2 linked regions of the Bremerella alba genome follow. Each later gene encodes a partner of the first gene's protein in a complex. Links are inferred from orthologs where the notes say so. Each region holds a gene or a part of one and is shown in the gene's direction. Other genes may lie near its edges. The genes, in order: nusB and rpsJ.

Region 1 (3,091 bases):
CGGCCCGAAAGGTCGAAGAGGGAGGTTCGCTAACGATCATTGCGACGGCGTTGGTCGACACCGGCAGCCGGATGGACGACGTGATCTTCGAGGAATTTAAAGGGACTGGTAACCAGGAAATTGTGCTCGATCGCCGCATGGTCGATCGTCGCATCTGGCCCGCCATCGACATCAACGCCAGCGGGACACGCCGCGAAGAGATGCTGATGGATCCCGAAGAATACCGTCGAGTCTGCATCCTCCGCCGGGTCGTCAACGAAATGAACCCGCCTGACGCGATGGAGTTCCTGCTCGGTCACATGAGCAAGAACAAGACCAACGCTGAATTTCTAATGAGTATGAATGTGCAGTAACACGCTTGCTGCATACCTCTATTAAAATGATGACTTCCTTTTCGCAGTGGCGCGAGAGGAAGTTGGAAAAAGGGTTTTCAGTTTTCAGTGGGGGAGAGCATTGCTGCTCTTCGCGCTTCAAAAGCTTCACTGGTTGAGGGATGTCACAAGTTCTCTCTTTTGCTGAAAACTGAACACTGAAACTGAAAACTACCGATGCCAAACATCTTCTCCGGAACCGATTATCTTCCGACCAACGATCGCGTAGCGATTGTCGTTTCGACCTATAACACCTCGATCACCGACAAATTACTGACCGGTTCGCTGCAAACGTTGGAGAGCCGTGGGATCAGCGAGGCTGACATCGACGTGGCCAAAGTCCCTGGTGCCTGGGAAATACCCTTGGCTGCCGCGGTGATGGCTCGCAGTGGAAAGTACACGGCCATTATCTGCTTAGGGTGTGTCATCCGAGGGGAAACGACGCACGACGTGCACATCAACACCCAGGTCAGCCAAACGCTGGGCAACTTGGCCTTGGAATGTGAAATTCCCGTTTCGTTTGGCCTGCTGACCTGTAATACAGTCGAACAAGCGATCAGCCGATCTGGGGGAGCTGTTGGCAATAAGGGTGTCGAAGCGGCAGAAGCAGCCCTGGAAATGATGGGACTTCTGCGAAATCTGCCTCAGTCGAAACCATGAACTGGTCACGCTCGCTATAATTCACAAATCTGGCCGGTGAAATTCCCACGGACACCCTGTCCCGGCAAGAAGTATTCGAGACGAGGCATTCTTTAGGTTCCCATGGCAAGACGTAGTCGAGCGCGAGAAGTAGTTCTTCAAATCCTTTATCAAGAGGATCTCAACCCCGATGCAGACCCGCGTCTGGCCGACGAGTTCCTGCGTGCGCGTTTGAAGAACGACGAAAACCTGATTGTATTTGGTCGTTATCTGCTGATCGGTACCCGCGAGCATCGTGGGAAGATCGACATGCAGTTGGAACGCTTCGCCGATAATTGGAGCCTCCGCCGGATGGCCGCCACCGATCGTAACTTATTGCGGCTGGGTGCATTCGAGATCATCTACTCCGATACGCCGGCCCGCGTCGCCATTAACGAAGCAGTCGAACTGGCCAAACGCTTCGGCGGCAAGCACAGTCCGCAGTTCGTCAACGGGCTGCTCGACCGAATTCTGAAAAGTATCCAGGCCGAAGGGATCGATCCTGCCTAGCCAGTGGAGGCAGACAATCGGCGGCGATTCCGCTACATTGGCGGTGGAACATTGGGCACTATCACCCCACCCAGGGGAAGAGGATTGATTCGTAGCGATGGGCATGTTCGGATTCGGTAAAAAGAAAGAAGACGCGGAAACGACCTCACCGGAAGACGCTCTGGAAAAGGAAGCAGGTTTCTTTGGGCGCTTGGGGCAAGGTCTCGAAAAGACGCGGCGGCTGCTCAACACCGACATCCGCGACCTCTTTAAAGCGGAAGGTAGCCTGGTCGACGAAGAGTTGCTCGACGATATCTTCGCTATCCTCATTCGTACCGACATGGGGGCCGGACCGGCCAACCAGATCAAGGATCGCATTGCACGCGACTTCCGCGGCCGTGTCGTCCATACCGAAGACATCCTAAAGAACATCCAGGACGAGCTCTCGGGGCTGATGCAGCAAGACCAAGAGCCGATCAAAATGGCCGCTGAAGGTCCGACGGTCATCTTGGTGGTTGGCGTCAATGGTGCTGGTAAAACCACTTCGATTGCAAAGTTAACACGCTGGTTCATCGATCAAGGTAACTCCGTAGTATTAGGTGCTGGGGATACGTTCCGGGCTGCGGCGTCAGAACAACTGTCGATTTGGGCCGAACGGCTCGGGGCCACGATCGTGCGTGGCGAGCCCGGCAGCGACCCGGCCAGCGTCGCGTTTCGTGCGGTCGATGAAGGGATCAATCAAAACGCGGACGTGGTCATCATCGATACGGCCGGTCGTCTACAAACGCAGAAGAACCTAATGACGCAACTCGATAAAATGCGACGCGTCATCGGCAAAAAAATCGAAGCGGCCCCGCACGAGGTCTTATTGGTGCTGGATGCGACCGCCGGTCAAAATGGTATCAGCCAGGCCAAAGGCTTCTCGGACGCCGCTCAGTGCACTGGCATCGTTCTGACCAAGCTCGACGGGACTGCCAAAGGTGGTGTTGTCGTGCCGATCCGCAAAGAGTTCGAGTTGCCGGTGAAGTTCATCGGGGTCGGCGAAAAGCCCGAAGACCTGACACGGTTCGATCCCGAAGCATTCTGTAACGCCTTGTTTGCGGCGCCCTAACTGGATTGGACTGTGCGAGAGTCATCTGATGCACATCGACCTGAAAGATGATCGTCGGACCTCTCGCTTGAGTCTTGTCCACCTCTTTCTGTGGATGGCAGTCGCGGGTTTGTTGGTTTTTCGGACGATCGTTCCTTTTAGTACTGAAGTGCTGCTGGCGATTGTCATCGACTCGGCCGCAATTACGGCGGGTCTGGTGGCGATTTACCAGGCGACACGCGATGCGGAATGGGTGGATGCCCACCCAGGGCATTGGTTGGCAATGGTGGTCCTGTGGCTGTATGTCGATCATTGGCTGGTCGAGCCAGATTTACTCAAACGGGCGCCACGCTATGAAGAACTGGTCTATACGCTTTCTTACCTAGGTGCTGCACTCCTTTTGCTGTTCGGCATGCTGTTGGGTGATTGGGGCAGGCTATGGAAGGTTGCGTTGGGCGCCCAT
Region 2 (3,315 bases), on another replicon or contig:
ATTTTACTCGAGTCGATCAATTTCCCGGAAACGGTGATTGGAATGGCCATCGAGCCAGAGTCGTCGGCTGATCGCGATAAGCTTTCCGAGACGCTGTTGATGATGCGTCGTCAGGATCCCACATTCGCCGCAGACGAAAACAAGGACACTGGGCAAACAATTATCAGCGGGATGGGCGAGTTGCATCTGGAGGTAATTCGCCATCGACTATTGCGAGATTTCAAGCTCAACGTCAAAGTGCATAAACCGCGAGTTAGTTACCGCGAAACGATCGGCAAGTCGGCCAAGGTGACTGGTGAATGTCACCGGATCATTCAAGGGCAGCAGTTGTTCGCGAAGCTGACGATCCAGGTCGAACACTCGCCGAATCAGCAGCAGCCAGTGATTATCATTCCCAAGATTCCGCCAGAACGCGTGCCGTTTAATCTGGTCGAGGCTGCCATGGAAGAGCTTCGCAGTCGATCGGTCGGCGGTGGGATCATTGGCGGGTTCCCGCTGGCAGATATCAAGATCACGATCCTCGATGCGGAAGTAGAGGAAGTAGGGTCAACCGAAACGGCCTTTGCAATTGCCGCAGGCGATGCGTTCGAGAAGGGACTGGAAGCGGCCGTGCCGACCTTGCTCGAGCCGATCATGAAGCTGACGATCACGACGCCAGAGGATTATATGGGGGATTTCGTCGGCGACATCATGAAGCGGCGCGGCGAGATCGCTAAGACAGAGAACCGCTCTGGCGACGCGATTATTGAGGCCCACGCCCCGCTGGCCGAGCTATTTGGCTATTCCAGTGCGATGCGAAGCCTGAGTCAGGGCCGGGCATCGAGCAGTATGGAGCCGCTAAAGTACGCTGCCGCACCGCCTGAGCTGATCAAGCAGTTTATGTAGACTGACTGGTCTAGGTGGGCTAGTCGGGCTGCGGTGGGTCTTGGCGAGAATTCGAGTCGTTTCGTTTCCTCCTTACTCGCATGGCCCACGTTGTGATGCCGATCAGGTCGAGGGAGTACAGGGCCGCCAGAAATAGAATTGCACCTACTCCGGCAATGGTCGCGGTCACGCCAACGAACTGATGAAGGTCGTATTTCGTCGCTCGAAGGATCGCTAGGCCTGCGGAAAGGGTCAGGATAGCTAACAAAAGGCCCTTTAGGCTAATTTGCAATCGGTTAGAACGCGACACACCTGATGGCCTTTGTCGGACTAGGAAATAAGTGAAAGACGAGAATTCGCAAAGTGCATTATGACGGTTCCGGCCGAAAAGCCACGAATCAAAGCCATGAGTTCCGAAAATCCGACAGGCTGTTCCCATGTACTGGCCCTCGCTGCGATCCGAGAAGAGGCGTTTAACGGCCCTAAAGCAGAGGTTTTTATGCTATTCGAGACAACCCTTCGAAAAAGGTTCGAAATCCAAACCGGAGCCCATTGACGAAAGCACGTTAGATTTTTAATATCATCTGTTTCCCAGTTAGCTCAAAGAGCGACCAGGGAGCGAAAAGAAAATACAACCCCGGGTTACCGGGAAGCAGTTAATAGGGATCAGGCACGTGGCCAAAGAAATTATTCGCATTCGGATGGAAGCTTACGATCACTCGATCTTGGATCAGAGTGCTCTCGACATCGTCGACACGGCGAAGCGGACCCATTCGGAAGTGCATGGTCCTATTCCGTTGCCGACTCGAATTGAGCGTTATACCGTTCTGTCGGGTCCGCATATCGACAAGAAGGCACGTCAGCAGTTTGAAGTACGGACGCATAAGCGTCTGATCGACATCGTCCAGGCTACCGCCAAGACGATTGAGTCGCTCAATAAGCTGAACCTGCCAGCTGGTGTCGATATCAAGATCAAGGCAACAACTCGATAGTTTAATCACACAGCCCGTTTTAAAGAGTCTTTGGATGGCTGGAAGCTTCGGATGGTAATCGGCCTGTTTGGCTGGTCCAGCGAAGCGAGCAACGGACTACAAGGCGACGAATCATGGCAAAAGGCATACTCGGCCGTAAGGTCGGGATGACCCAGATCTATACAGAGTCTGGGAACGTTATCCCGGTTACGGTTGTACAGGCAGGTCCCTGTCACGTGCTTCAGGTGCGAACCCTGGAACGCGATGGCTATGAGGCAATTCAGCTCGGTTACGGCGACAAGCCTCGCCGCCTAGCGATTCGTAGTGAACGTGGTCATGTTGCTCCTCTCTCAAGCAAGCGATCGAAGCGACTTGCCGCCGCCGGTGGTGAGCCTTCCGCTAAAGCAGGTTGCGAGCCGAAGCGATTCGTTCGTGAACTTCGCGGCTCGATCGAAGGTGCTGAAGTTGGTCAAGAGATCGGCGTCGGCGTTCTCGCTGAAGCCGTGTCTGTCGATGTCATCGCCACAAGCCGCGGTCGCGGCTATGCCGGTGTGATGAAGCGACATAACTTCGCCGGTCAACGTGCTACTCACGGTGTGAAGAAGGTTCATCGTCACTCGGGCGGTACCGGCTGCAGTGCCTATCCAAGCCGTACGTTCAAAGGCCTGAAGATGAGCGGCCAGTACGGAAATGCCCAGGTTACCATTCGTAATCTGAAGGTGGTCAATGTTGACGAAGAAAACGGCGTGATCCTGGTCAATGGTGCCGTTCCGGGTCCCAATGGCGGATACGTGATCGTTCGTGAAACAAATATGGTTCGCTAACGGCGAGCCTTGAAGTCATAAGTCGCGTCAACGCGTGAAAGAATAGTCCTATGGTCAGTTTGCCAATTTTTGACAAGAGCGGAAAGGAAGTCGGCAAGTACGAGCTTGACCCGGCTGAAATTGCTCCGTCGATCAACAAGCAGTTGATGCACGACGCCGTTGTGATGTACCAGGCGAATCTTCGCCAGGGTACGCACCGCACGAAGACTCGCGCCGAAGTGGCTGGTTCGACAAAGAAGATGTATCGCCAGAAAGGTACCGGTAACGCACGTGCCGGTTCCAAGCGAAGTGGTATTCGCCGTGGTGGTGGTCAGATTTTTGCGATTCGCCCTCGCGATTACTCGTATCGGTTGAATAAGAAGGCATTGAAGATCGCGACTCGAATGGCGATCGCCAGCAAGATCCAAGGCGAGCAAGTGGTTGTCGTTGATGACCTGGCTCAAGATGAAATTAAGACCAAGAGCGTTGCAGGTGCTTTGAAGGCCCTCGGCATTTACGGTCAAAAGATCGGGATTGCATTAGAGAAGCACGACCCGATTTTCTTTCGCAGTGCACGAAACATCGAAGGCGTTTCCGTAACTCCCGTTGCTGAACTGAATGCCTACTCTGTATTGCGTCCGCGGAAGCTAGTCATCACGAAGGCTGCCCTAGATTCG

Evidence for each region.
Region 2: the proteins of nusB (region 1) and rpsJ are in contact, whole or in part, in a solved structure (PDB 3D3B), measured with the Escherichia coli proteins. The link is inferred for Bremerella alba from one-to-one orthologs.

The regions. Positions count from the first base shown.
Region 1 is NZ_JABRWO010000012.1:136,378-139,468, reverse strand. Bases 78-2,846 are described here. They hold nusB (transcription antitermination factor NusB), read left to right. Parts: upstream 78-1,133; coding sequence 1,134-1,559; downstream 1,560-2,846. Other genes in these bases: HOV93_RS20240 (hypothetical protein), read left to right, coding at 2,678-2,846; ftsY (signal recognition particle-docking protein FtsY), read left to right, coding at 1,657-2,649; ribH (6,7-dimethyl-8-ribityllumazine synthase), read left to right, coding at 549-1,031; rho (transcription termination factor Rho), read left to right, coding at 78-353. In the rest of the region: more of rho, read left to right, coding at 1-77; more of HOV93_RS20240, read left to right, coding at 2,847-3,091. UniProt on the Escherichia coli protein: Part of the processive rRNA transcription and antitermination complex (rrnTAC). The complex forms an RNA-chaperone ring around the RNA exit tunnel of RNA polymerase (RNAP).
Region 2 is NZ_JABRWO010000004.1:25,561-28,875, reverse strand. Bases 205-3,197 are described here. They hold rpsJ (30S ribosomal protein S10), read left to right. Parts: upstream 205-1,538; coding sequence 1,539-1,856; downstream 1,857-3,197. Other genes in these bases: rplD (50S ribosomal protein L4), read left to right, coding at 2,710-3,197; rplC (50S ribosomal protein L3), read left to right, coding at 2,003-2,659; HOV93_RS07810 (hypothetical protein), read right to left, coding at 905-1,174; fusA (elongation factor G), read left to right, coding at 205-885. Outside these bases: more of fusA, read left to right, coding at 1-204; more of rplD, read left to right, coding at 3,198-3,315. UniProt on the Escherichia coli protein: Involved in the binding of tRNA to the ribosomes. Part of the processive rRNA transcription and antitermination complex (rrnTAC). The complex forms an RNA-chaperone ring around the RNA exit tunnel of RNA polymerase (RNAP).